Limosilactobacillus reuteri: one gene and its partners. The protein of the gene in region 3 interacts with the protein of the main gene of each other region in a pairwise test. Links are inferred from orthologs where the notes say so. Each region holds a gene or a part of one and is shown on either strand. Other genes may lie near its edges. The genes, in order: HHK02_RS02465, mreB and tuf.

Region 1 (11,030 bases), 1.2 Mb from region 3 along the record:
GCTCATAATCTTCCTGGTGTCCAGGCCCTGGTTCATACTATTAAGAATGATTTTGCCGATCGGGAAGTTTACCTCTTGGTAGCGATTTTGGCTGATAAGCAATATGAATTAATGCTTGGGGAATTAGCAAGCTTGGGGAATATTCACTTAACTGTTACTCACTTTGCTGGCCCCGGTCCAAAAAGACCAAGTGCAGACTTAGCAAAAGCAGTTGCTGATATTCCAACTAAATATCCCATCCAGATTATTAACGACTGGCGATTAGGAATCGGGCAGGTGGCAAGTCAAATGAGTGCGGACGATGTAATGATTATTACTGGTTCTCTTTATTTTGTTTCAGATGTTCGTAGATTCTTTTTAAATTAAATGGAAAATGAAGTGATTAACGAATATACAAAATTAGTCTGGACGGCTATTCCTGATAAACCGGGAACAAAGAAGCAGGAATTATGTCAACGTTTCTTACGTAAGTGTCCTACTCCCCTAGCAATTAAACGGCTTTCACGTATTGAAAAAAATGAGATAAATGAATGGGCGCCAGAAATGCTTAACTTTTTTGCTGCTATTGAATTAGGGAAGATAGTAACTAAAAGTCACGAAGAAATTATTGGCCATGCTTATTCGAGTATCGAATTAGGACGCAAGATGGTTGACCATTTTCAAAGTGAGGAGCAAGAAAGTGTTTGTATTGCCTGTACAGATATCCATAATGAGATAATTGATTGGAAAATTTTGTTTGTAGGCGGCGGATGCGAATGTATTCTTTATCCTGATAAGATTTTTCAATATGCGCTCCGGTGTTCAGCTCAAGGAATTATTATGATCCACAATCATCCGACGGGAGACATTCATCCTTCTAAGCAAGATGAATCTTTTACTCGTCGCTTAGAACGAGGATGTGAGATTATTGGACTTCATTTAGTTGACTTTATGATTGTTGGTCGTGATACATACCATAGTTGGCGTGAAGCTAGTCTCGTTAATGAGCTTAAAAAGTAATTGCTAGGAATTGGAACAAAAAATCTTGGCATTGACCTTGGAACTGCTAATACAATTGTCTACCTTGAAGGTAAGGGTATTGTATTAAGAGAACCATCAGTTGTTGCTCGTAATTCTAAGACTAACGAAGTAATCGCTGTTGGCAGTGATGCCCGTGATATGATCGGACGGACGCCAGAAAGCATTGTGGCTATCCGACCAATGAAAGACGGTGTTATTGCTGATTACGACACAACAGTTGCAATGATGAAGTATTATATTGATAAAGCACTAGGAAATAATGGTAAGCCATATGTTATGGTATGTGTTCCTAGTGGGATCACGGAAGTTGAAAAGCGGGCAGTGATTGATGCTACTCGAGTTGCAGGTGCTCGTGATGCTTATGTTATTGAAGAACCATTTGCAGCAGCCATTGGAGCTGGATTACCGGTTATGGATCCAACCGGTAGTATGGTTGTTGATATTGGTGGCGGTACTACTGATGTTGCTACCATTTCATTAGGTGGTATTGTCTCAAGCCGGTCCATTCGAATGGCAGGAGATAAGATGAATGATGCAATTGTTCAATATGTTCGTCAACATATGAATTTATTAATTGGTGAACGAACAGCTGAAAAGCTTAAGTGGGATATTGGGTCTGCATCTGTTGAAGCTGCTGAAGAAATGGGAACAACACAAGTTCGCGGTCGTGATCTTGTAACTGGATTGCCAAAGACAATGCAAGTATCTGCGAAGGATGTTTCAACGGCCCTCCAAGATGTTGTTGATAGTATTATTACGGCAATTAAAGGAACACTTGAAGAAACTTCCCCAGAAATTGCTGCTGATGTTATTGATCACGGGATTGTATTAACTGGTGGGGGCGCATTATTAAAGCATTTACCAGATGTTATTGCAGATGCAACCAAAGTACCAGTATTTATTGCTAATGATCCCCTTGACTGTGTTGCTATTGGTACCGGCGAGTCATTAAAGAGTATTGATGTAATGAAGAAAAAGTAAATGCAGAAATTTTTTTCCAATCGCCGATTAGTTATTGCTGTGATAATTCTAGTTGTCTGTTTTGGACTAATGGCAGGTTCTGTTTCTTTACGGAATAGACGAAATACACCACCGATTATCCAACAATTTGGAAATGATATTGTTGGCTTTGTTGATAGTGCAGTTGCTCTCCCTGTAAATTGGGCACAGACAAGTATAAGTTCAATAAATGGGTTGATGAATACTTATTCTGAAAACCGTGAACTTAAACAGCAAGTAACTGAATTAGCACAAACTAAAGTCCGTGATCAGACCTTAGCTCATGAAAATAAACAATTAAAACAACAGTTAAAACTTAATAATTCAATGACCGACTATAATACAGTTACAGCGGCTGTGTTAATGCGCACACCATCTTCATGGCAACGACAACTCGTAATTAATAAAGGTCAATCTAGTGGTATTAAGAAGAATATGCCCGTTATGAGTGGTAGTGGGTTAATTGGTCGGATTACAGAAGTAAATAAAACTAATAGTAAAGTTGAATTATTGAGTGATACTAGTGAATCATCAAACCGTTTTGCAATTACCCTTAATGGTCAAAATGGGAAGGTGATTAACGGGATTATCACCGGATATAATGCAAGAAATAACGAGCTTGAAATGGGACAAGTAACTTCTAAAGCTAAAATAAAAAAGGGTACCCGAGTAGTAACCAGTGGAATGGGTGGTGTGACACCAAAGGGACTTTACGTTGGTCGCGTGTCGCATGTCGGTAAAGATGATTATGGCCTCGCCCAGAAAATCTATATTACTCCAGCAACGGACTTTAATGATATTAATATTGTTACAGTTGCTGAAGCAGCTTCGCAGGAGTGAATGTATCGTTTATCACGCTTAAAATATATATTCCCAATTGGCTTATTTGTATGTCTGTTTTTGGACGGAGCCTTAAGCCATGTGTGGGCACCATTATTTTTCAGTTATCCCTATTCAATGGTGAGTGAACTTGTCTTACTATGGTTAGTCTTATCGTACTTCTTTCAAGATGATATTGAGATTCCATTAATTCCATTTGCAATTGCTGCTGGTGCAGTTTACGATTTATACTTTTCGGGAATTTTAGGATTGTATATTTTCTTGTATCCATTAGTAGTCGAAATAACTAAAATTTTATCTCGTTATTTTAGTTCATCATTTCTTTCGATGATTATGATTTTCTTTGTTGATATTGTCATTTTTGAGACGTTTAATTATTGGGCATATTATTTAGTGAATATTACTAATGTTGGTTTTGGCGACTATCTTATTTATACGCTTGCTCCAACGTTAGCATTGAATTTAATTTATTTTGTTGTCCTCTTCTGGCCAATTCGCGCAATATATCGCTGGGCATTAGACGATGATCAAATTTAAATGTCAATGCAATATATAAGTGAAATTCTACCTTCATTATTCCAAGGGGCTGCTCTTACATTACAGATTTTCTTCTGGACATTAGTTGGATCGCTGCCATTAGGAATTTTGGTTAGCTTAGGACTTACTTCTAAAATTAAGCCTTTGAAGTGGGTGTTAGAAATTTATGTTTGGTTAATGCGGGGAACGCCTTTGCTGCTTCAACTAATCTTTGTATTCTATGGGTTACCAATTATTGGCATTGTTTTTGAACGTTACGATGCCGCCCTAGTTGCTTTTATTTTGAACTATGCAGCTTATTTTGCTGAAATTTTCCGTGGTGGTTTCCAATCTGTTGATCAAGGTCAGTTTGAAGCAGCTCGTGTTTTACGCCTAAGCTACTGGCAAACCCTTCGTAAAATTATCATTCCTCAGGTAATAAAAATTGTTATTCCATCAATTGGAAATGAAGTTATTAACTTAGTAAAAGATTCATCGTTAGTTTACGTAATTGGTCTTGGTGATTTACTTCGAGCAGGAAACGTTGCAACTTCACGGGATGTCACACTTGTTCCATTGATGTTAGTCGGATTAATCTATTTGATCCTTGTAGGAATTTGTACATTAATTCTACGGCAAGTTGAAAAATGTTATGCATACTTCAAGTAAATGTTAGAAGTTCGAGATTTAAAAAAGAGTTTTGGTGATCGGCAAATTTTAGATGGGGTTAATTTAACAGTTAAAGATGGTGAGATTCTTTGTATTGTTGGTCCATCAGGTGCTGGGAAAACGACCTTACTTCGTTGTATTACTGGACTGGAAACTCCCGATAGTGGTGAGTTTTTCATTAACGGTCGTCGCTTTGATCCTCAGGGAACAGATGCAGCTGACCGAGTAATCGGTGTGGTTTTTCAAGACTTTAAGCTTTTCCCAAATCTTTCGGTAATGGAAAATATCACGTTAGCGCCGATGATGGTATTGAAAAAGGATAAACAAGAAGCAATTGCTGAAGCGCAAAAACTGCTTGAAGAATTAGGGCTTAATACCAAAGGAAAATTGTACCCCTACCAACTTTCGGGTGGACAAAAGCAACGGGTTGCCATTGCTCGTGCATTAGCAATGAAGCCTAAAATTTTGTGCTATGATGAACCAACATCAGCGCTTGATCCAAACCTCCGAAAAGATGTGGCTAATATTATTTTGGGATTAAAGAAGGACGGAATGACTCAATTAATTGTTACTCACGATTTAGAATTTGCGGAAGATATTGCTGATGATATTTTACGAGTACAACCACTTGATCAACGTCAGAATAAATAGATGAAAAAAGCGAAAGCAATTTGGTTACTTATTTTGTTAGTAGTACCTGTTCTCCTTCTTAGTGGCTGTGAAAGTGTAACAAAGCGTGCTGATACGCAAGATACATGGAACCGGATTGAGCGCCGAAAAAGAGTAATTGTCGGCCTTGATGACAGTTTTGTTCCAATGGATTTTCGCCAAAAGAATGGCAAGCTGGTTGGTTATGACGTTGATCTTGCCCGGGCTGTTTTTAAGCAGTATGGAATAAAAGTTGATTTTCAGCCAATTGATTGGTCAATGAAAGAGACTGAGTTAAAAAATGGTACGATTGACTTGTTATGGAATGGGTATTCTGTTAATCCTAGCCGTGCCAAAAAAGTTGCCTTTAGTCGTTACTATTTAGAGAATCGGCAGATATTAGTAACTAAAAAGAAGAGTAACATTAAAAATCTGAACGGGATGACGGGCAAAACACTCGGGGTGCAGAATGGTTCAACGGGAGTAACCGTTTTGGATGAGAAGCCAAAGTTATTAAAGGATAAAATAAAGAACCATACACCAGTACTTTATGATACATTTCCTAATGCATTTATTGATTTAAATGCAAATCGAATTCAAGGAATTTTAATGGACGAGGTTTATGCTAATTACTATATTAAGCACCAACCAAATAGTAATTCGTATCGCACTTATATTAGCAAAGAGCTGCCAATGGAACATTTTGCAGTGGGAATGCGAAAAGGTGACAAGACCTTAAAGAAGAAAATTAATCAAGGCTTAGGTAATTTGCAGAAAAATGGTGAATTACGGAAGCTTAATGAAAAATGGTTCGGTCAAGATAGTAACTACTTGGGACCGGATAACACTAAATAAGTGGATTTTAATCTTGCTCGTGGCGTGGACTTGCACATTATACCCACAAAACAATTTAAGATGAATCACGTCTTAATAGATTTTGCGACTCCGCAAACACCAACGAATGCTACTGCACGAAATTTATTGGCAAACCTATTAGAGACCAGCACGCATCGCTATCCAACACAGACGGCTTTGGCTCGTCAACTGGCATCTTTATATGGTGCTTATGTTAATTTATATGTTAACCGGCTGGGGACATTGCATACTGTTCGATTGCGAGCAAGTTTTGTTAATGATCGCTTTGTTGATGAAGATTTATTTGAAAAGATTAGTAGCTTAATAAATGAGATCATTTTCCATCCCCTGATCGATGATGGGGAATTTGATGGTCCTACTTTTAGGATTCAATCTAATAATTTAAAAAGTGCGATAAAGTCGCTTTATGACGATAAACAATTTTTGGCTAATCAACGTCTTATGGACTTGTACTACCAAAATGATTCTGTAATGAAGGTTCCTAGTTTCGGTCAAATTGCTGATCTTGAGAACTTAAATGCTAAAAGTTTAGTTTCAACGTATCATTCAATGATTAATGAAGATAAAATTGATATTTTTGTGTTAGGTGACATTGATCCGATACGTGCTCAGCAAGTTATTGCTAAGTTGCCTTTTAAAGATCGCGATATTGCTAATAATTCACCTTTATATCATCAAGCATTGTATGATCAAGTTCAAAGAAAAACAGAATACCAACAAGTAAATCAGGCAAAGTTAAATTTGGCATATTCTTTACCTGTCTATTATTATGATGCTGATTACTATGCTGGTTTGGTTTTCAATGGGCTTTTTGGTGGCACGCCATATTCAAAACTTTTTACGAATGTCCGTGAAAAAGCTAGTTTAGCTTATTATGCCTCTAGCCGGCTCCTTCCATTTAATGGGATTATAAGTGTTCAAACGGGAATTCAAGCGAGTGATCAAGAAAAAGTTCAAAATATGATTCAGGAACAATTGACTGCCTTGCAAAATGGTGATCTTACTACTGAGACGTTAAGTGAAGTTCAAGATAGTTTGATTAACCAATATCGTGCAGGGCATGATTTGGCAAGTAATGTTTTGGAGCAACAATTAGTTACCAAATTAGTCAATGAATCGGATAAGAACTTTATTACTGAAATAAAAAAAGTAACCATAGCTGACGTCATGCGCGTTGCTAAACAAATGAAACTTCAGGCAGTTTATTTATTAAGTGGTGAGAAATAAATGGATAGAGAAGTTTATCAAAAATTTAACCAGTCCATTTATCGTGAACAATTATCAAATGGTTTGAAAGTCCAGCTCTTACCAATGGAAGGCTACCATAAGACATATGCTATTTTAACAGCTGATTTTGGCTCCATTGATAATCATTTTATACCGTACCATCAAAAGGAGGCGATTACTGTTCCGGACGGGGTTGCCCACTTCCTTGAGCATAAAATGTTTGAGAAAAAAGATCATGATGCCTTTGATTTGTTTGGTAAACTAGGAGCTGATTCAAATGCCTTTACTAGTTTTACTCAAACAAGTTATCTTTTTTCGACCACTAGTAATCTCCATGAGAATTTAGATGTTTTATTAGATTTTGTTCAAGATCCCTACTTTACTGCAGAGACAGTGAAGAAAGAGCAGGGGATTATTGGCCAAGAAATTCAAATGTATGAGGATGATCCGAGTTGGCGGCTTTACCTAGGTATTTTAGGCAATTTATACCCTAAAGATCCAATGCGGATTGATATTGCGGGAACGGTTGAATCAATCAGTCATATTACACCAGAAATTTTGATGGATAGTTACCGGACTTTCTATCAACCAACCAATATGAACCTTTTCCTTGTAGGACGCTTAGATCCAGAAGAAACAATGGGATGGATCAAGCAAAACCAAGAACAAAAGATTTTTGCTCCCGCAGAGACACCCCAACGGTTATTTAGCTTGAACGATCCAACTGCTCATGATGTAATTCCATTTCGTTCATTAACGATGGATATTGTTCGTCCCAAAGTGATGGTAGGTTTACGAGGGACCAAGCAATTTGATGATGGTAAAGAACGGCTTCACTACAAATTAGCAATTGATCTTTTGTTAGATGTTTTGTTTGACGATACTTCAGATAATTATTTGCGTTTATATAATAATGAAACATTAGATGACACGTTTAGTTACAATTTTGAAATGCAACGGGGCTTTCACTTTGCGTACTTTAGCTCTGATACTGATCAGATGGAACGCTTTGCAGATGAGGTTATTGATATTCTTGAAAGTGCTGACCAACAAATTGAAGCGGCGCGGACAAGGTTTGAGGGAATTAAAAAAGCAGAACTAGGGCGGTTAATTGGCTTATTAGATTCGCCAGAAGCAATTGCTAATCGTTATGCTGGAGACCTCTTTGCTGGTGCTAGCTTGATGGATGAGATAGCGACCTTGGAAACTATTACGATTGATGATCTTTATCAAGTTGCAAAAGAGTTTATTACTCCGCAAGGTATTTCGGTATACCAAGTTGTTCCGCAACATCAATAAATGAGTGAGAACGAGAACGATCAAAAACGACTAGAAATCGGTAAAATTTTACGAAAAGCACGGGAAGAAAAGGGCTATACCCTTGATGACCTTCAACAAATGACTAAGATTCAAAAGCGGTATTTAATCGCGATTGAAGATGAAAATTTTGATGAACTTCCTGGTGACTTTTATGTTCGTGCGTTCATTAAGCAATACGCCAATACAGTGGGCTTAGATGGTAATGAATTATTGCAAAAATACGATGATCAATTACCACAGACTAAAACGGAAGAGTATTCCGATCACTTGGCTCAAGCAGTTGAAACTCGTGCAAACCAACGAAAAACTGTTAGTGGGAGCGTAGATAAGGTTCGTAACTACATGCCAACGATTATTATTGCTTGCGTGATTATTTTAGTGTTGGCAGCGATTTGGATTACGGCCATTGCTCGCAATCATCGCGATTCTTCTACACGGATTGATAATAGTTCAGTATCTGTTTCTGGAGAGAGTCGTAAGAAGGCCTCTACCTCTGCTAAAAAGGCAAGTACAAAGCAAAGCAAATCAACGGCAATCAAGCTTCAAGAAGCACCTAATCGGAATGACACAAGCGTTACTTACACAGCAAGTCAACTTACTAAAGACACAACGCTACAAATTGAACCAAGTGATCGTTCTTGGATGCAAGTAAGAGCAAATAATAATGACTTATTAAATAGAACTTTGAATAACAATGAAAAAACTAGTGTAAAAATAAGTCGTGACACAACTTCATTAGTAATCACGGTTGGCAATGCCCGGGCAACAAAATTAAAACTCGGTAATCAAGAAATCGACTTTACTAATAATGGCCGTTACCAGAACACGCGGAATGTAACGATTAACTTTGGCCGTACCCAAACAAGCAGCAGTTCAGCAAGTCAGCCGTCAAATAGCTCAAGCCAAGCTTCGTCATCCTCGGCACGTCCTAATAATGCTACTCAACCGTCTGCTGCTAATAATAACAGTCGTCCTCAGACAAATGCTAGTCAACAAAGTAATCAACCAACTCGTTAATTGAATTTACCAAATAAACTAACTGTTATACGTTTAATTATTATTCCCTTTTTCTTATTATTAATGGTGCTGCCATTACAAAGTTGGGGAGCTGTAAGTTTTTGGGGAGCAACTATCCCGATGGCTCAGCTTATTGCTGCTATTTTATTTATTGCAGCAACAATTACTGATAATCTTGATGGACAAATCGCGCGACGGCACCATCTTGTAACTAATTTTGGAAAGTTTACTGATCCGCTTGCTGATAAGTTGCTTGTCATGACTGCATTTATCGTTTTAACTGGAAATGGTGTTGTTCCATCATGGGTAACTTCAATCATTATTTGGCGAGAATTGTCTGTTACGGGCTTACGTTTATTGTTAGTGGAACAAGACGGGGTAGTATTAGCTGCTAAAATGCCGGGGAAGATTAAGACAACTACTCAGTTTTTTGCAATTATCTTCTTACTCTTAAATAATGTTATTTTTGCTATTTGGAATATTCCATTTGGCCAAATAATGTTATATATTTGCTTGTTCTTTACTATTTATTCTGGAGTGGACTACTTCATTCAGGGACGCGACGTCTTTTCGGATGGATTTAAATAGATGGATGCAGAAATTATCTCAGTAGGAACTGAAATAGTCCTTGGGCAAATAGTTAATACTAATGCCGCGTACTTAGCTAAAAAACTGACCCAACTTGACTTACCGGCTACTTATCAAACAACTGTTGACGATCAATCGCAGAGATTAGAGCGGGTTATTAATCATGCTTTGATTCGTGCTCAATTAGTTTTTGTTTGTGGGGGACTCGGACCAACTGCAGATGATGTTACGATGCCTACAGTTGCCAAAGCCTTAGGGAAAGAGCTGTGGACTGACGAAGAACACTGGAAATGGATTCAAAAAACATTTGAGCAACGGCAAATAAAAATGGAACCAGAGAATATTCGTCAAGCCCAGTATCCACGGGGAGGAGAGCCACTTGCCAATCCTGTTGGGCTTGCTCTAGGATGTTGGTATGAAACTAAGGGTAAAGTTGTTGTTGTCTTACCAGGACCACCCGCCGAATTTAAGGCAATGGTTGAAAAGAGTCTGATTCCTAAACTCCAGCAATATTTTCAAACAGGAAAACAAATTACCAGTCGGACATTAAACTTTTTAGGGCGGCCGGAGTCACAATTAATGGATGAAATTGAAGATGCTACTAACGATATACCAGGGATAAGCATTACTTCTTATGTTCAACCAACGGCAATTCAGGTTCGACTCACCGTGCGTGACTTACCAGTGATTGAAGCTGAAGAAAAAATTGATCAGGCACAAAAAGCAATTCTTGCAGTTGAAGAACCATTTTTCTTTGGAGTGGGGGATGACCTTACACTTGCTAAAGTCATCGTTGAACAATTAAAAAGTCGCGGGTGGAAATTGACAGCAGCAGAAAGCTTAACAGGGGGGATGTTCCAAAGTACTATTTGTTCCGTACCAGGAGCCTCGACTGTTTTTAATGGTGGTTTCGTTACTTATGCTGCTAGTGCAAAGGAAAAGTTATTAGGAATTCCCCACGACACGATTGACCAGTATGGGGTAGTGAGTTCTGAAACTGCTGCGGCAATGGCAGAAGGGTGTCGACGAAAATTAAATGTTGAAGTTGGGATTGGCTTTACTGGTGTGGCAGGTCCAGATATGTTAGAAGGACAACCAGCGGGGACGGTCTGGATTGGACTAGCAATGAAGGGACGCCCAACTAAAACCGTTCAATTACATCTTGCATCCTATGTTGGAAGACAGGCGATTCGTACATTAAGTGTTCAGTATGGACTTCAATTAATTTACCGTGAACTAAAAAAATAATTGGCTGACCAACGAAAAGCAGCATTAGATGTTGCTATCAGAAAGATCGAAAAGAACTTCGG
Region 2 (6,146 bases), 1.1 Mb from region 3 along the record:
GCTTCTTCCTTGTCGTTCTTTAGGATGTAGCTACGACCTATACAAAGATATAGTTCATCTAATAAGAATAATGAATCATGTTCCCGACAAAGTTCAATTCCCTTATTAGCAACTTCAATAGCGTTATCAGGGTCTTCAAGTTGCAGATATAATTCTGCAATTTGACAATCAATTGATGCCCATTGATAAAGGCTCCCAATCAATTTTTTATTATCAATCAGTTTTACAGACCGGTTAGTTAACCGTGCTGCCCGTTCTTTATCACCACGTTTTAAGTAAGCAAGCGCCATTCCTGCAGTTGTCATAGCTAAATAAATATTAGCACTAGTAGTAGCAAATTGAGTTAAAACAAGTTCAAAATTAAAAATGGCTTCATCAATTTGATTACTTTCAACTTGAACCATTCCTACTAGATAGTAGTAACGTTGTTTATCAAAATCACTTTCTAGATTTTTTACATGAACCTTCTTCAAAAGCGCTGAAGCATCTTCAAAATTGCGTGAAATCAAATTATCAACGATTTGGTTGAATGTTTCATTAATTCCACTAACTTCATTTTCGACAATTCGATCAGAAGAAATATTTAAGCGTTCACATATTGCCGTTAAAATATCCATTTTGGGTAAGCGATTTTGTTTTTCCATTAGGCTGATTGTCGCTTGAGTACAAATCCCTTCAGCTAAAGCCGTTTGGGACAATCCACGCTTGCGACGAATTTGTTTTAATACGTCTCCTCGGAGTCTCATTTAGTCTTCGTTATATTTCTTTTGACCAACACGTTCAGTACCAAGCTTACGGAAGTCGTATTTAATCTTGCTGTTTCGTTCAAATTCTTGTAATCCTAATTGAATTAACCGATCAATCAAGTCAGTATATGAAATACCAGAAACTTCCCACATTTGAGGGTACAGACTAATGTTAGTAAATCCTGGTAATGTATTTGGTTCACCAAGATAAGGGACATTATTGCTGTCAACTAAAAAGTCAATCCGAGCCATTCCCTTCATTCCTAATGCCTTGTATGCTTTCAAAGCCATATCTGTAATTTCATCAACTAAGTATTGTGGTAATTTAACAGGAAGTTCAAAAACAACCCCGCTGGCATCCACAAACTTATTTTCGTAATCATAGAATGGATCGTCCTTAGGTACACGAACAGCTCCTAACTTAGAGGCAATTGGATGTTCATTTCCTAAGATTGAAATCTCAATTTCTTGAGGATTAGCGATCCCCTGTTCTACTAAGATCTTGTAATCATACTTAAAAGCATCATCTAACGCTTTTTCATATTCTTCAGCGTTAGTAACTCGATGAATTCCAACGGAGGAACCTTGCTTAGCTGGCTTTACAAAAGTGAGATTACCTAATTTTTCTTCAATCCGGCTCCATGAATAATCAGCCCGGTTTTCTGGCGTAACTACTACATAAGGGGTGTTGCGAATACCAGCTTGACTAATAATCTTCTTAGTAAGATCCTTGTCAAAAGACATCGCACTAGCTGCAATATTTGAACCAACGTATGGCTTATTAAGGAGCTTAAAGAGGCCTTGAATTGTACCATCTTCACCTAAATTACCATGGATAACAGGGAAGAAGAAATCAATTTCCTTTTGTTCGTTTAAGGCCATAATTGGTGCTAATGGACTACTCATATCCATCTTTTGATATGCTTCTGCTACCACTTGGTCTTCAGGTTCACCATCAAAGATCTTTTGAGAATCCTCATTGCCTAATAGAATTCCATCCTTTGTAAACATAAAAAGACTTACATCATATTTTTCCTTATCAAGAGCATCATAGATATTATGTGCTGATCGCTTTGACACATCATGTTCAGAGGAGTTACCACCAAATAATAAAGCGATGTGTAATTTTTTGGTCATTTATTTAACTTCAACAATCCAGTTTTTTTCCATATCGCTTGAATTTAATCCAGCCGGATCATCAATAATAGCTTCATTTATTTTGGTAATCTTACCATCAATGGGACTATCCACATCGGTAACTGCTTTTTCTGCTTCAACTGCAATAAATTTGTCAGCTTGTTTCAAAGTTGTCCCTACTGCTGGTACATCGATGAAACTTACTTCTCCTAACTCATCACGGCCTTCATCGTTTAAGCCGACACGCTTAGTACCATCTGCTTGCTCTTTTACCCAAAAATAATCTTTTGCCATCTATCTAAATTCACGATTACTGCTAAACATATAAGAATGATGATGGTAACGCATCGACATTACCATTCCAATCCCAATCAAGTTACCAATTAATGAGGATCCCCCAGCACTAATAAATGGAAGCGGAATACCTGTTAATGGTAATAGACCGATGTTCATTCCAATATTTTCAAAAACGTGGAATAAAATCATCATGATAACTCCGGTTGAGATATAAGCATAGAATTCGTTCTTGGTATCGAATGTTACTCGAATCATTAAGTAGATCAGTAACAAGTAGATAAGGATTAATAAAACCCCACCAATGAACCCAAAATTCTCACCGATAACGGAAAAAATCATATCTGATTCACGAACCGGAACATAAACCTTTGAGTTATTAAAACCAGTTCCAGTAATACCACCCGAACCAACCGCTTTAATACTCTGCCATAACTGATACCCTTGGTTAGTTGTATCCTGTTCTGGATGAAGCCAGGTATCAACCCGATCAAACTGGTATGCTTGAAACCCAACATGTTCAAGTATTTGTCGCCCAACCGAACTAGTTACCATCGCTAAGGCTGAGCCCCCAACAACAACTAATATCGTAGCTGCTGGCGCCAAAATTCGCCAAGTAACTCCAGAAACTAAGACCATTCCACAGAAAATAGCGAAGAATACTAACCCAGTCCCAAAGTCATTTTGAAACTTCAGCGAAATTAAAATTGGTAATAGCCATAAGAACATCGTCCCAATTAATCGCCAATCTGAATCAACAGTATGCACACTATATCGGTTATTATGAGTCGTAATAACACGCCCCATCATTAAAATATAGGCAGGCTTCATTATTTCCGAAGGCTGAAACGTAAATGGTCCAATTGCAAACCAACTCTTAGCCCCGGTACTAGCATAATAGGCTCGACTATAAAAGACTAGGATTGCGAACATTAAAAATACACTTAGCCAGTATACAATTGGTGCTAATTTCCATAATTGTTCAGCATCAAATTGCATAATGACAATAATAAGGATTGTTCCAACCGCATACCAAACCAACTGGGTAATAACCTGTCGTGCTACACTAGTTTGCTGCCGATCATGAACTGCCGCTACATAGATTGAAGCAAGACCAATCAAGGCTAACAAAAGAACACAAAATATAATTCCCCAGTCAATCCGACTTTCTACATCATTTTGCGAACGTTGCATCTAATGCTGGTGAAGATGATATTGTTGAAGGACTATTTCTAATCCCTCTTCTTGAGAACGAACATAAAATTCGCTCTGGTCACTTATCAGCATTGCTTTGAAACGTTCATTATCGGTTACAACTTCACCAATCAATCGGTCTCCAATAAAAATTTGTTGAACCGGTTGATTACGACGTTCAATATCTTTAACGCTGACTTCTACTTTTTTATCTTTCTTTGACACTTACCCCTGACGACGAAAAGTAAAATGATTAGGTACCGGATCATAGCCACCACGAGAAAACGGCTGACAACGAAGGAGCCGCCAACTTCCGAGCAATATCCCCTTTAAACCAAAGCGTTGTAAAGCTTCTAACATGTACTGTGAACATGAGGGGGTAAAGCGACATACACGAAATGGTCGTTGGGCGGAAATGCCTTGTTGATACCAGCGTATAAGGTCACATAAAATCCTTACCATTTACTTCTTTCGTTCAGTCTTTTGCATCCGTTCTAACATTTCACCAGCACCCTTAGCAACATTGTCTAATGGGTCTTGTGAAACAACAACCGGTACCTTTAGACGAGCACTGAATAATTGATCGACACCCTTTAACAAAGAAGTACCACCGGTTAACATTATTCCCCGGTCAATAATATCACTAGCTAACTCTGGTGGAATTGTTTCTAATACATTTACAGCGGCTGAAACAATTTGTTCAAGCGTATCGTGCAATGCTTCTTCAATTTCATTTTCATTAACCGTGATTTGCTTTGGCATTCCAGTAGCTACATCACGACCACGAACATCCATTGTTTCAGGATCATCAACCCGTAATGCAGTCCCGAGTTCCATTTTGATCTTTTCAGCAGTATGTTCACCAATTACTAGGCCGTGCTTATTCTTAATATAAGAAGCAATATCACTATTCATCTTATCACCGGCCATCCGAATTGACTGGCTTGAGACAATATCGCCTAATGAAAGAATGGCGATATCACTGGTACCACCACCCATATCAATGACCATGTTTCCACGAGGTTTAAAAATGTCTAATCCAGCACCAATTGCTGCTACTTTAGGCTCGTATTCAAGGTAAACTTTACCACCACCAGATTGTTCAGCGGCTTGAATAATTGCCTTTCGTTCAATCTCAGTAATATTCGTTGGTGCGCAGATCATGATGTTTGGCTTTGACATAAACCCTTTAACGCTTAGTTTACCAATAAAGTAGGAAAGCATTTCTTGAGTAACATCAAAATCAGAAATAACTCCATCCTTTAATGGACGAATAGCCCGAATGTTACTAGGAGTACGTCCAACCATTCGGTATGCTTCTGAACCAACAGCCAATACTTTATTGGTTTTTGTATCAACCGCCACAACTGACGGTTCATTTAGAACAATACCCTTGCCTTGAACATAAATCAAAACATTGGCAGTTCCCAAATCAATTCCAATATCCTTTGCCATTTAATCTTGATTTGTTTTATTCTTAGAAGGCTTTACCGCCAATTTAATTTTATCCTCGACATCAATTCGATCAATCTTGGCCCCTAATTGTTGTAACTTTTGGTGAAGATGGTAATATCCCCGATCAATATATTTTAGGTTACGAACCTGGGTAATTCCATCAGCAACTAACCCGGCCAATACTAAAGCAGCCCCCGCTCGTAAATCAGAGGCAGCTACTTCAGCGCCACTAAAACACGTGGGACCATTTAAAACCGCAACTGGACCATTAATTTGAAAATCGGCGTTCATTCGTCGTAATTCTTCTAAATGCATAAAACGCTTCTCAAAAATCGTCTCATCTAGGGTACTGGTCCCATTTGCCAAAAGCTGGAGAACGGACATTTGTGGTTGAAGATCAGTAGGAAATCCTGGGTATGGAAGAGTCTTAATATTCGTGGGAATTAGAACAGAAGTCCCAAGAACACGGATCCCGTCTTCTTGAACGATGACTGTCACCCCCATTTCCTCCAATTTAGCAATTAGTGAGGTGTTATGCTCAGCGATTGCTCCTTCAACCACTACATCACCATTAGTAATGGCTGTCGCAATCATAAATGTTCCTGCCTCAATTCTATCTGGCATTACTGTATGTTCACAACCATGAAGGAAATTAACCCCTTGAATCCGGATAATGTCTGTTCCAGCACCATGAACACGTGCACCCATTTTATTCAACATATTTGCTAAATCAACAATTTCAGGCTCACTGGCGGCATTTTCAATTGTTGTAATTCCCTGCGCAAGGGTTGCTGCCATCATCAGATTTTGTGTTGCACCGACACTAGGAAAATCTAGATAAATATGATCACCAATTAAGTGTTCAGCCCGTGCTTCTAAGTATCCATCGTGTTGCTCAATAACCGCTCCTAATTGACGTAATCCCTTAAGATGTAAATAAATTGGCCGCGAACCAATCGCACATCCACCAGGAAGCGCAATTTGCGCATGACCTGTCCGAGCTAGCAAGGGGCCTAAGACTACCATCGATGCCCGCATCCGGCTAACATATTCTAATGGTGCTTCAGATAATACAGGGTCAGCTGCATCAATTGTTAAAACATGCTTATTTTTATCAAAATCTACTTTTATATTTAAGAACCGTAATAACTGATTCATTGTCGTTACATCCGATAAAATGGGAACATTTGATAATTTAATGTTTCCACTAGAAGCCAAAATAGATGCCGCTTGAATTGGTAAGACTGCATTTTTTGCTCCTTCAACTTTAACTCGACCGGTTAACCTCTGACCGCCCTTAACAACAATTTTTTCCATCTA
Region 3 (11,029 bases):
CTGCATTAGCAACAGCCTTATTGATAGCAGCATCTTCAATAGCAGCCTTAGCTTGGTTATCCTTTTCTTCTTGAAGTTGCTTCTTAGTCTTTTCCTTTAATTCAGCTAAAGTATCAACATCTTCGTCAACATCCTTAGCGAAATCATCGTCAAGTTCTGGTAATTGCTTTTCCTTGATTTCGTGAATCTTAACCTTGAAAAGTGCATCCTTGCCAGCAAGATTCTTAGCGTGGTAATCTTCTGGGAAGGTAACATTTACATCAACATCTTCATCAGCGTTGTGACCGATTAATTGATCTTCAAAACCTGGAATAAATGAGCCTGAACCTAATTCTAGTGAGTAGTTTTCAGCTGAACCGCCATCAAATTCTTCACCGTCAACGCTACCCTTGTAATCAATAACGACAGTGTCGCCCTTTTCGGCTGGCTTATCTTCTTTTAATACAAGTTCAGCTTGTTGTTGACGCTTAGTTTCAAGTGCATCATCAACATCAGCATCAGTAACAGTGGTGTCTTGAGCAGGAACTTCCATACCCTTGTATTCACCTAATTTAACTTCTGGCATAACGTCAACTTCAGCAGTTAATACCCATGGTTGACCCTTTTCCATGCTCTTAATATCAATCTTAGGTTGATCTACAGGTTGAATGTTAGTTTCCTTTACTGCTTCGTTATATGCATCAGGTAATACCTTGTTTAAGGCATCTTGATACAATGATTCTTCACCGTACATTTGGTTAAAGATTTGACGAGGGACACGACCCTTCCGGAAGCCCGGAACAGTGATCTTTTTACGAGTCTCAACGAAAGCTTCGTCAATTCCCTTGTTAATAGTGTCGACATCAATTTCAAATGTCAATGTACCTTTGCTGGCATCGCTATCGCGTTCCCATTTTGCTGACATTTAGTCTAAGATGTCGGATACAACACCGGCACCAACAGTGTGTCCACCTTCACGAATAGTGAACTTAAGACCCTTTTCAAGAGCAACTGGCTTTTGTAAGTTAACAGTGAACGTAACGTTATCACCAGGCATAACCATTTCTACACCATCTGGTAATTCGATAGTACCAGTAACATCAGTTGTGTGGAAGTAGAATTGTGGACGGTAGTTTGAGAAGAATGGAGTGTGACGTCCCCCTTCTTCCTTAGTCATAACGTAAACTTCACCCTTGAAGTTCTTGTGAGTTTGGATTGAACCTGGTTCAGCCAAAACTTGACCACGTTGGATTTGGTCGTGTGAAATACCACGAAGAAGTACACCAACGTTATCCCCGGCTTCACCAAGATCAAGAGTCTTGTGGAACATTTCCAAACCAGTAACAGTTGACTTAAGAACGTCTTCAGTTAAACCAACGATTTCAACTTCGTCACCGACCTTAACAGTACCACGGTCAATACGACCAGAAGCAACAGTACCACGACCAGTGATAGTAAATACGTCTTCGACAGGCATCATGAATGGCTTGTCAGTAGGACGCTTTGGAGTTGGGATGTAGTCATCAATAACATCCATTAAGTGAAGGATAACTTTTTCTTGTTCTGGGTCACCTTCAAGTGCCTTAAGAGCAGATCCACGAACAACTGGAACATCGTCACCAGGGAAATCGTATTCGCTAAGTAAGTCACGAACTTCCATTTCAACTAAGTCAACTAATTCATCATCGTCAACTAAGTCAGTCTTGTTCAAGAATACAACGATGTATTGAACACCAACCTGACGAGCAAGAAGAATGTGTTCACGAGTTTGTGGCATAGGACCATCAGTAGCAGCAACAACAAGGATAGCACCATCCATTTGTGCAGCACCAGTGATCATGTTCTTAACGTAGTCAGCGTGTCCAGGGGCATCGATGTGTGCATAGTGACGCTTTTCAGTTTCGTATTCAACGTGGGCAGTGTTGATAGTGATACCACGTTCCTTTTCTTCTGGAGCAGCATCAATATCAGCGTAATCTTCTGCCTTTGCTAAACCTTTGGCTGCCAATACCTTTGTAATAGCAGCAGTTAAAGTAGTCTTCCCGTGGTCAACGTGGCCAATAGTACCAATGTTAACGTGGGGTTTTGTACGTTCATAATGTTCTTTTTCAGCCATCTAATGTTTTTCTATTAATTCGTCAATCTGCTTACCTAGTCGTTCCTGCCACGTACTAGAAACCGTATTTGTTGCGACTTTCTTTCCTTCTATTCTAGCGATTAAAACATCTGTCCATTCATCAATATCTTTAATAATTTGATTAATTCGCGGATATAAGAACATTACCTGTAATTGAAATTCTTGAATTGCCATCTTTTCTGTCTGCGGGTTTTGATTTCCACACTTTTCTGTAATTAATCTCTTACCTTCACTAACGACTGGCAATAAATTTAAAGGCTGAATATCAGCTGGCACAACTGTATATTCTTTCTTATCTAGCCAATAAACAGTAACCGGATCTGCAACTTGTAACTTACTAAGCAGCTCAACCAAACTAGACTTTACCAGTGGATGAGTGTAGGGATCACGAAGCAGGAATTTAGCGCCTGTAATAAATTCATTTAAAGGAAGTTTAAAAGCCGCCTGCAGCCTACTTTGCTGCTCTTCAAGGGAGTAATCTCCTAAATGATAAAAGTCTCGCAAACGTGTTTGTAATGTCTCCTGGTACTCTTGACGAGATTTTTCCTCCCCCATTGTAACAATTGTCAGCAAATCATCCTGCCATTGCGAAAGACTACTAATCACCTGTCTTGCTAAAACAAATAATTCATTTTGACACAAAATTTTAATGGCAATTTGAGCATCTGCCAAGCTATCAAACATTACTTCTAAATACTCAAACAAGTAAGTACAAGCCCTGGTATATTGTTGAGAATGATACAGAGCGATTATCGTCAATCGACCGATTTCTGAATCATCAACCTCGTTTATAAGATCTTCCAGAATATTACTAGCTTCTTGCCATTTTTCTTCAGCAATTAATTTTTGAGCCTGGAGATATTGATCTTGTTGGGGTTCGTTCATCTACTTCTTTTCTTTTGCCATTCGTTTTTTACCACGACCACGATGATGCTCTTTCGTTGAACGTGACTTCGCAGATTTCTCTTCTTTCTTCTCAACATTGTTTTTAATCTTCTTTTGATGTTGATTAATCTCCATAATAACTGGCAAAATAACTGGATGCCGTTTAGTTTGATCAAACAAGAATCGGTTTAATTTATCGCGAACATCTTGTTTCAAGTGACTCCAATCAAATTCCTTTTGATCTAGATTTTCTTGAACAATCTTTTCAACTAAGTCAGCACTCTGTTGCATTAGTTGACGGTTAGTCTTTACAAACACGAATCCTCGTGACGTAATTTGTGGTCGAGCAACGATCTTTTTCTTTTTCCGATCAATAGTTGCCACCACAACAAAAATCCCATCCTCTGACAGGACGCGCCGATCTCGTAAAACAATATTACCGATATCACCGACACCTGTTCCGTCAATCATAGTATTACTTACATCAATATGTTCTCCAACATGGAATTTACCATTTTTGTAAGTCAGAACATCACCCTTATTAACGAGGAAGATATTTTCTTTTGGAACTCCTACTTCTTCTGCTAATTCCGCATGACGATCTAACAGACGGTATTCACCTTGAATTGGAATGAAGAACTTGGGTTTCATGAAATTCAACATTAATTGTTCATCATTTTGGTTAGCATGTCCAGAAGGATTCAAATCATCAGAAATAAATTTAACCTCTGCTCCCGTACGATAAATCATATCTTTTGTCTTTTGTACCTCAGTCTCCTGCGCATAAGAAGGAGTAGTAGTAACAAAGACAAGATCTGTACTCGTTAATTGTAAATTAGGATTATCGCCGTTTGCAATTTGCTGTAATGACTTAATCGGTTCACCCATTTTACCAGTTTCTAAAATAACAACTTGGTTTGGTTCGAGTTTTTCTGCTTCCTTGCGACTAATAAATAAGTCATCTGGTAAGTGTAACTTTCCCAAAGACATTGCTGTATCAATAATTTGTTCAATGTCTTTTCCAGATAAAACAATCTTCCGGCCAACGGCTACAGCAGCATTGATAATCTGCTGTACACGCATAATATTTGAAGCTACACTAGCAACAATAATCCGACCGTTTTGATATTTAAAAGTTTCTTTAATATAGTCTCCAATATCTTGTTCACGAGCAGACGCACCCGTAATTCCGGCCCCAGCAGAATCACTTAAAAGTGCTAATACACCTTGTGATCCAATTTCCGCTAAACGAGCAAGGTCTGTTTGATAACCCTTTTTAGCTGTCTGATCGAATTTAAAATCACCAGTGTAAACAATATTTCCTGCTTTAGTTTCTAAAACAACCCCTAAAGTTTCAGGAATAGTATGGGTCGTCTGGAAGAATGAAACTGTAACATCATTAAAATCAATTGCTGTTGACGCATCAACAACATGAAAATCATTAAACTTCTTAACTTCCTTATGGTTTTTAACTGCCAGCTTTGCTAAGGCAATCGTCATCTCGCTTCCAAATACCGGAACATTAAAGTCCATCAAGAAATACGGGAGTGCTCCAATTGAATCTGCATGTCCGTGTGTTAAGAATACCCCGACTATCTTGTTCTTATGTTCACGAAGATATTCCCAGTCAGGAATGACAACATCAATTCCCATTAATTCATTCTCAGGATACTTTAACCCCGTATCCAAAATGAAAATTTGGTCTTCAATCTCAACGGCGTACATATTTTTACCATTTTCGCGTACACCACCAAAAGGAATAATTTTAATATTATTATCCATTTACCGACGTAAACCTAACTTTTGGATAAGTTCACGGTAAGCAGGTAAATCAGTCCGACGTAAGTAAGCTAATAAGTTACGACGGTGACCAATCTTCTTCATTAAACCACGTTGTGAATGATAATCGTGCTTGTGTGTACGAAGGTGATCGTTCAATTCGTTGATGTCAGCAGTTAAAACAGCAACTTGAACTTGAGTAGAACCAGTATCTCCTTCGTGAGTTGCGAATTCCTTAATAATTTGATCTTTACGTTCTTTTGAAATAGCCATTTACTTAGCGTAACGTGCTGAGAGACGTGACTTGTCACGTGCAGCCTTGTTAGCCTTGATAAGGCCCTTAGAGTGGGCACGGTCAATTGCTGAGATAGCAGCCTTGTATAAGTCGTCAAGGTTATCTGCGCCAGCAAGCTTTGCCTTATCGAACTTCTTAATAGCAGTCCGCATTTGGCTTAATTGTGAAGCGTTACGTGCTTCAGCTTTTTCACTAGTACGAACACGTTCAATTGCTGATTTGATAATTGGCATGAGGCTGGGAAAAAACTCCTAGTCCAAATAAAAACCGGATGATGAATTTTTTGAACAATTCATCATCCGGTTTTTATGTACACAGGAAATCGTTCCTGATATGATGTAATTACCCCTAAAAACAACCTTATTTTTTATGCATATCATTCAAAAATTGTTGAAGGTTTAACTCTTCATTAACTTTTTGGAATGTTTCGGTATTCCAGCCATTACTACCTGTAACAACTAATTTATTATTATCAAGCGTTGCGGTAAGGGGATTAGTTACGTCACGATCTTCCAAATTTATAAGGTAGTGTTCTCCTTCTTTACGCCATGTTAAGCTATCATCTGTATCCGGATTATTCTTATCTGCATAAACATACTGACCTGTTCCGTTTTCATTTAAGACAATAGCTGCACCGTCTTGATCATCTCGATACGATCCAACAATCTTTGCAGTCTTTGTTATTTTAGGCGAATCTTTTTTTACTACTTTATTGTCACGAACTGGGTTAAGTTGCTTACTAGCAAACCGTTTATAATTTACCCCTAAAATTCCTAACAAGATTACCAGTAATATAGTAAATATAATTAACCCAATATGTGATCGTTTCTTTTTAGTACTTTTCACCATCATTTAGCTGATCTTTTCTTCAAGTTGAATAAATTCTCGAAGGTATTTAAATGGAAAAGGAATTACTGTTAATTGATGAAATCGTACAAAATTCACCATCATCAGTTGAAGAAACTTCAATTACCAGATGTGTGATGCCTTTGCAATTGATATATTCATATTTTTACTAATGGTTCCTACATTATAGTAAATAACATCCTGATCGCCGTTATCAACGAAATAATTAATATCGGTTAATCCAGAGAGATGCTTTTGAACATGGGATTTTATTTTTGGTTTCACTTTCAAAACTAGTCCATATTGTTCATATAATTCATCCAATAACAAATTAATTGCAATTGGACTTAGTATTTTATTTTTCTTAATAAAATTAAATTCATCTTTTAAGTCATTGATGTTAAATGAATTTAGCTCTCTTTTATTAATGATAGAAATAAGATTTTGGTATTTAGTTCTGTAATTAGGGTAACTTTTACTTAAATCATTCAAAGCCCGTTTAAGTTCCGCTTTTGTTACTGATGAACAATTTTGATGACTAATCATCTCGTTGATATCGCCAAAAAGCTCAGCATTAGGCAAAGTGAAGATGTTTTTCCTGTTTAAATTGTAGAAAGTATTGGCAGGAGTTTTAATTAGGTACTGAAGATCTGTATCATCAGAATTAATAAATTTTGAGCTTTCTTGTAAATCTAACCGTCTCACCTCGAACTCATCACTATTAATCATTTTAAATAGATAGACTGCTTGGGTACCATAAGCTTCCTTTGCAACTTGATAAAACTCCCATCCCACTTAATTAACGTACTTCCTAAAGGTATCAATTGTCAAATGTTGCACTATTGCCTGCTGATAGTCTCTCGCATAATTATCTTTAACATCTTCATGAGTTTGGAAATACCGCTTATTATTAATCACTTATCGATTAAGTTTAACTGATTCGTCGCAAAGAATTCTTCGATATGCTTGTCTAACCAATCCCCGCCATGCTTCATCCCGATTCTGTCGGTTGGGAGTTATGTAGATAATTACATCAGATTCCTTACTTTTCATTAGCATGTCCGTTACCCACTGCAGGGCACCCTTTGTTTTCCCAAAGCCAGTTCGATTTTCAAATAATGCTAAACCCTGAAGCTGCTTTTCAGCAATTCCATTAAACAGCTTAACCGTTAAATTTTCCATTTACTTATTTGCTGCTATTTTCTTTCCCTTATTTACATAGTGAAGCGTACCAATTGGGCCATCAACGTGAAGTTTACCATTCTTATAAACAAGTTTGGTTACTGCCGCATTCTGCATTGGCTTCCCATCATATTTTTTAGAAATGGTTGAAAGATATTCATTAATTGACATTCCTGAACTAACGACTAAAACATTGCCACCACCCTGTTTTTGAGTTGTTTTTGCAATGTGAAGCAATTCTGAATTCATCCGTTTTTGCACCTGAGCTGAACTTTCTGCCCGATCGCTCTTAGCCAACTTGGTATTTTGCGAATTGTCCATATCAAGTTTGTGGTAGGCATCTTGGAGTTTATTCCAGTAATCTTTGCCCGTTGCTTGTTGGAATTGCTTGCCATCTTGATAACCATAAACATTAGCAATCTTCTGGTTATCAGCTTCAATGCTGTCTCCTTCAAAGCTACCATATCCGCCTTCACGTAACATTGGTGTGGTCGTAATCTTTGTATTTGGATTGGCGGAATACTTCAATGCTTGTTGTGCGGTAACTTCTTGCCGGGTTAAGTTACCCGTGTAGGCATGCTTAAATTTAATCCCCTTTAATCCATAGCCCAAATCATTAGCAACGGTAATTCCATTTTTGGTTAATGGAAAATCACTTGATCCTTGCACCCGTTGCATCACATTACCAGTAGTTTCCCCGTGACGTGTAAGATAGATTGTCACCTGCTTATCATTAGAGGCTGCATAGGTAGTAGCTGGAACCACCGTCATCGCCGAGCTCCCTAATAGTAAACCTGATAAAACAGCACACATTACTGTTAATTTTTTAAATTTCATTTAATTTAGTTTACTAGCTGCTTGTTTATCAAGAATCACTGTTACGTTTGGATGCTGTTGGAGGGCTGATGCCGGAACAGCAGTCGTGATTTTACCGTTGACCATTTTGTTGATTGCGTCTGCTTTTTGCTCACCAAATGCGAGTAAGATGATATGTTTTGCTTGCAAGATTGAACCGATTCCCATCGTGTAGGCTTCTGTTGGTACATCCTTGCTTGAAGTAAAGAAACGCGCGTTGGCATTGATAGTAGCAGGGGTTAACTTTACTTTATGGGTTTGGCTATCAAAAGGGGTTCCAGGCTCATTAAAACCGATATGACCATTATTACCAATTCCTAAAATTTGCGTATCAATAGGGTAAGTAGCCAAAATCTGATTATAGTGATTAATTACTTCAGTGGCATTCAGATTACTGCCATCCGGAATAAAACTTTTGGCAAATGGCTTTTGAGCGAAAAGATGATATTTCATAAAGTAATGATAACTTTGCGGATCAGTCGATTTAAGACCGACATATTCATCAAGATTAATCGAAATAAGGTTAGAATAATCAACAGAACTATTAGTCATTTTTTGATAAAGACCTAGTGGAGAACTCCCTGTTGCAAGGCCAAGTACCTGAGCACCGTTAATAATATCTGTTTGGAGAAGTTCAAAAGCTTTTTGGCTTGCTTCTTCTTTATTTTTCGTTACAAGAATTTTCATTTAACCAGCACTTTTTTGTAATGCCATGGTCTTGGCAATAATACCGACATCTGATTGGTTTAACCCGGCAATCATTTCCGCGTTGTCGGCTGGATAATCAATTATCTGACCATGATGGAGGGCAATTAACTGGATGAATAATTTAGTTGATCGCCCATTCCCTTCACGAAACGGATGAATATAGTTCAAATCATTTAAGAGAGCAGCATAATCCTCAATGGTAGGCTGCTTTTTCTTATTCAATCGCCCAATTTCATCATTAATATACTTAATTGCATTATCAAAGCGACCATATTCCAAAAAATCAAAACCTGCTTTTGAAATGTAGTAGTTACGTAACTCACCCGCCCAGTCATAAAGCCAACCAAAAAGGAATTTATTAATCGTCTGTAAATCTTCAAAGCTTTTAATTTTCGGTTGTTGTTGCAGGAGGGCCACTTCCCTTTCTGCTACGCCGCGATACTCAATTAAGCTTAATTCATCCGCATTTTTAATTGCAAATTTATTGCGGAGTGTTCCATTATCATATAAAAATTTTGCTTGAAGTTCTTCATCAGTCATTCAGTCATCTTCATCACCAAATAATTGCTCAATTTCCATTAAAATTTCATCATCTGGATTTTCGGCACTCTCTTTTAATTGTCTTACCTCTGTTGCTGTAGGCTCCCATCCCTCTAAAACATTACTTTCAACGGCAAACCGAACTTGTTGATAAGAAGAAGGTGTTTGGAACTGCACGTGCTGAATCGTCAACTGATCATCGTCAGTATGCAAGTGAAAATCAAAGTCTTGAATCCGATCTAATAATTCTCCTGGACGCTCTCCTAAAGCATCTGCAAATGCATTAAGAATCTGAATTGACCAAGTTGCAACGGGCCGTTTAAGTGTTTCGTTAACCTGCGCAACGTCGAGGCCGCTTTCTTGAGCGACAAACGCGACGGTCATATTATTGGTTTTTAAAATATTGATGATATTTTCTGCCATTTAAGCATGTTTACGCTTGCGATCAATAATTGTCAATCCGGTTGCTGCCATTAATGAGCTTCCGAGAAGAAGTAATGCAAGATCCTCATCGTTACCAGTTTGTGGTAAAGCTGCTTGCTGGTCAGTTGCTTTTTGCTTTTGACTATTGATTGATGTAGGCGTCAAATTAATTAATTGATTATTAGCAGCTACGGTTTGTTGCTTAGGTTGACCGTGTAATGTAACGGTTTCGGCTGGTTGACCAGCTGTTGTTGGCAAGGTTACTGTTGGAGATACCGGTTGGCTTGGAACCTCTTGAAGCTGATTTCCTTCAGTCTGGGAATTAGCATCGTTTTGAGTGTTCTGATTAGTTCCTGTTTGTGACTGTGAATCTGAGTCAGCTTTTGCTAATTGTTCAGCAGTCAAGTAAATCTTACGGTTCATTGTTGGTGCGGTAATTGGTTTACCATCATTAGTCATATCAGTAATATAATCAATAAACGCGTCTGTATCTTGACCAACAATCCCGACAACTTTGGTACCCTTAAATGCAGAAAAGCCATCTCCGCCACCTGCTAAAAAGTCATTAATAACAACATTGTAAGTCTTATTCATATCAAGCGGTTGATTATGTTGGTCATAAACTTGAACGACCTTATATGGTTGGTTAGGATCGTTTTGATCAGTATAAGTATAACGAAGCCCGGAAATTTGTAAGTAATAAGCTTGACCTTCGTCATATTGTTGATTCAAGGCTTCAACAATTTGTGCCCCTGTCATTTCAACTACCCGCAAAATATTACCAAATGGTTGAACCGCTTGGGCACTCCCCCATGTAATGGAACGATCAGGATTAACATGCAGATCTGCACGTCCTGTATTAGTCATCGCAAAATCAGCTGGTAAGCCTACCTTATGAGCGGCATATAATTGACCATCGACAACTAATTCACCAACGGCATTTTCACGAGTAGGAGTATTATGAAGTCGTCCAAGAATATCGCCTGTTGTAGCAGCTTCCCCTATTTTCTTGTTAATAATCGGTGCTACTCGGTTGTTCGCATCTTCAACAATTGCTGTAACGTTTGCATCCGTTTTGATATTAGGCGCATCCTTTTCAGATAGTACCGGAAAGACATGTGAAATGAGACTATTGGGCGCAAAATCATTAGTTGTTGGATCGATGTAACCGATAATATCATCGTAAGCTTTACCCGTGTAAATAGCTTGCACTAATTTTACACTACCAACAGTAGCATTAGCATATTGGTGGGAGTGACCAGCAATATAAAGGTCGACAGAATTATCAGGGTCAATTTGATAAAGCTTCTTAATGATATCAACAGCATTACCCTTAGTGCTGCCATCTTTATTAGTTGAAACCCCTGTATGGGCAGGAACTACAATTGCGTTAACACCTT

The links.
Region 1: the proteins of tuf (region 3) and HHK02_RS02465 interact in binary tests that used the Bacillus subtilis proteins (3 or more experiments, as listed by UniProt). The link is inferred for Limosilactobacillus reuteri from one-to-one orthologs.
Region 2: the proteins of tuf (region 3) and mreB interact in binary tests that used the Bacillus subtilis proteins (3 or more experiments, as listed by UniProt). The link is inferred for Limosilactobacillus reuteri from one-to-one orthologs.

Annotation. Positions count from the first base shown.
Region 1 is NZ_CP059275.1:417,176-428,205, forward strand. The notes cover bases 1-3,000. They hold HHK02_RS02465 (rod shape-determining protein), read left to right. Parts: upstream 1-999; coding sequence 1,000-2,001; downstream 2,002-3,000. Other genes in these bases: HHK02_RS02455 (bifunctional folylpolyglutamate synthase/dihydrofolate synthase), read left to right, coding at 1-366; HHK02_RS02460 (JAB domain-containing protein), read left to right, coding at 367-999; mreC (rod shape-determining protein MreC), read left to right, coding at 2,002-2,859; mreD (rod shape-determining protein MreD), read left to right, coding at 2,860-3,000. Also shown: more of mreD, read left to right, coding at 3,001-3,396; HHK02_RS02480 (amino acid ABC transporter permease), read left to right, coding at 3,397-4,044; HHK02_RS02485 (amino acid ABC transporter ATP-binding protein), read left to right, coding at 4,045-4,695; HHK02_RS02490 (amino acid ABC transporter substrate-binding protein), read left to right, coding at 4,696-5,547; EF-P 5-aminopentanol modification-associated protein YfmF, read left to right, coding at 5,548-6,795; EF-P 5-aminopentanol modification-associated protein YfmH, read left to right, coding at 6,796-8,094; HHK02_RS02505 (helix-turn-helix domain-containing protein), read left to right, coding at 8,095-9,132; pgsA (CDP-diacylglycerol--glycerol-3-phosphate 3-phosphatidyltransferase), read left to right, coding at 9,133-9,720; HHK02_RS02515 (competence/damage-inducible protein A), read left to right, coding at 9,721-10,968; recombinase RecA, read left to right, coding at 10,969-11,030.
Region 2 is NZ_CP059275.1:544,639-550,784, reverse strand. The notes cover bases 2,831-5,829. They hold mreB (rod shape-determining protein), read right to left. Parts: upstream 4,827-5,829; coding sequence 3,834-4,826; downstream 2,831-3,833. Other genes in these bases: murA (UDP-N-acetylglucosamine 1-carboxyvinyltransferase), read right to left, coding at 4,827-5,829; yidD (membrane protein insertion efficiency factor YidD), read right to left, coding at 3,597-3,833; HHK02_RS03180 (DUF2969 domain-containing protein), read right to left, coding at 3,372-3,596; HHK02_RS03185 (FtsW/RodA/SpoVE family cell cycle protein), read right to left, coding at 2,831-3,371. In the rest of the region: HHK02_RS03200 (helix-turn-helix domain-containing protein), read right to left, coding at 1-746; HHK02_RS03195 (D-alanine--D-alanine ligase family protein), read right to left, coding at 747-1,883; HHK02_RS03190 (glycine cleavage system H family protein), read right to left, coding at 1,884-2,177; more of HHK02_RS03185, read right to left, coding at 2,178-2,830; more of murA, read right to left, coding at 5,830-6,143; HHK02_RS03160 (DUF1146 family protein), read right to left, coding at 6,144-6,146. UniProt on the Bacillus subtilis protein: Forms membrane-associated dynamic filaments that are essential for cell shape determination. Acts by regulating cell wall synthesis and cell elongation, and thus cell shape.
Region 3 is NZ_CP059275.1:1,642,158-1,653,186, reverse strand. The notes cover bases 1-2,999. They hold tuf (elongation factor Tu), read right to left. Parts: upstream 2,096-2,999; coding sequence 905-2,095; downstream 1-904. Other genes in these bases: HHK02_RS09570 (hypothetical protein), read right to left, coding at 2,096-2,999; tig (trigger factor), read right to left, coding at 1-904. Also shown: more of HHK02_RS09570, read right to left, coding at 3,000-3,001; HHK02_RS09565 (ribonuclease J), read right to left, coding at 3,002-4,783; rpsO (30S ribosomal protein S15), read right to left, coding at 4,784-5,053; rpsT (30S ribosomal protein S20), read right to left, coding at 5,054-5,308; HHK02_RS09550 (lipocalin/fatty acid-binding family protein), read right to left, coding at 5,436-5,927; HHK02_RS09545 (hypothetical protein), read right to left, coding at 6,045-6,716; HHK02_RS12925 (hypothetical protein), read right to left, coding at 6,717-6,839; HHK02_RS09540 (DEAD/DEAH box helicase family protein), read right to left, coding at 6,840-7,103; HHK02_RS09535 (histidine phosphatase family protein), read right to left, coding at 7,104-7,940; HHK02_RS09530 (glucosamine-6-phosphate deaminase), read right to left, coding at 7,941-8,645; HHK02_RS09525 (Fic/DOC family protein), read right to left, coding at 8,646-9,206; HHK02_RS09520 (helix-turn-helix domain-containing protein), read right to left, coding at 9,207-9,629; HHK02_RS09515 (5'-nucleotidase C-terminal domain-containing protein), read right to left, coding at 9,630-11,029. UniProt on the Bacillus subtilis protein: GTP hydrolase that promotes the GTP-dependent binding of aminoacyl-tRNA to the A-site of ribosomes during protein biosynthesis.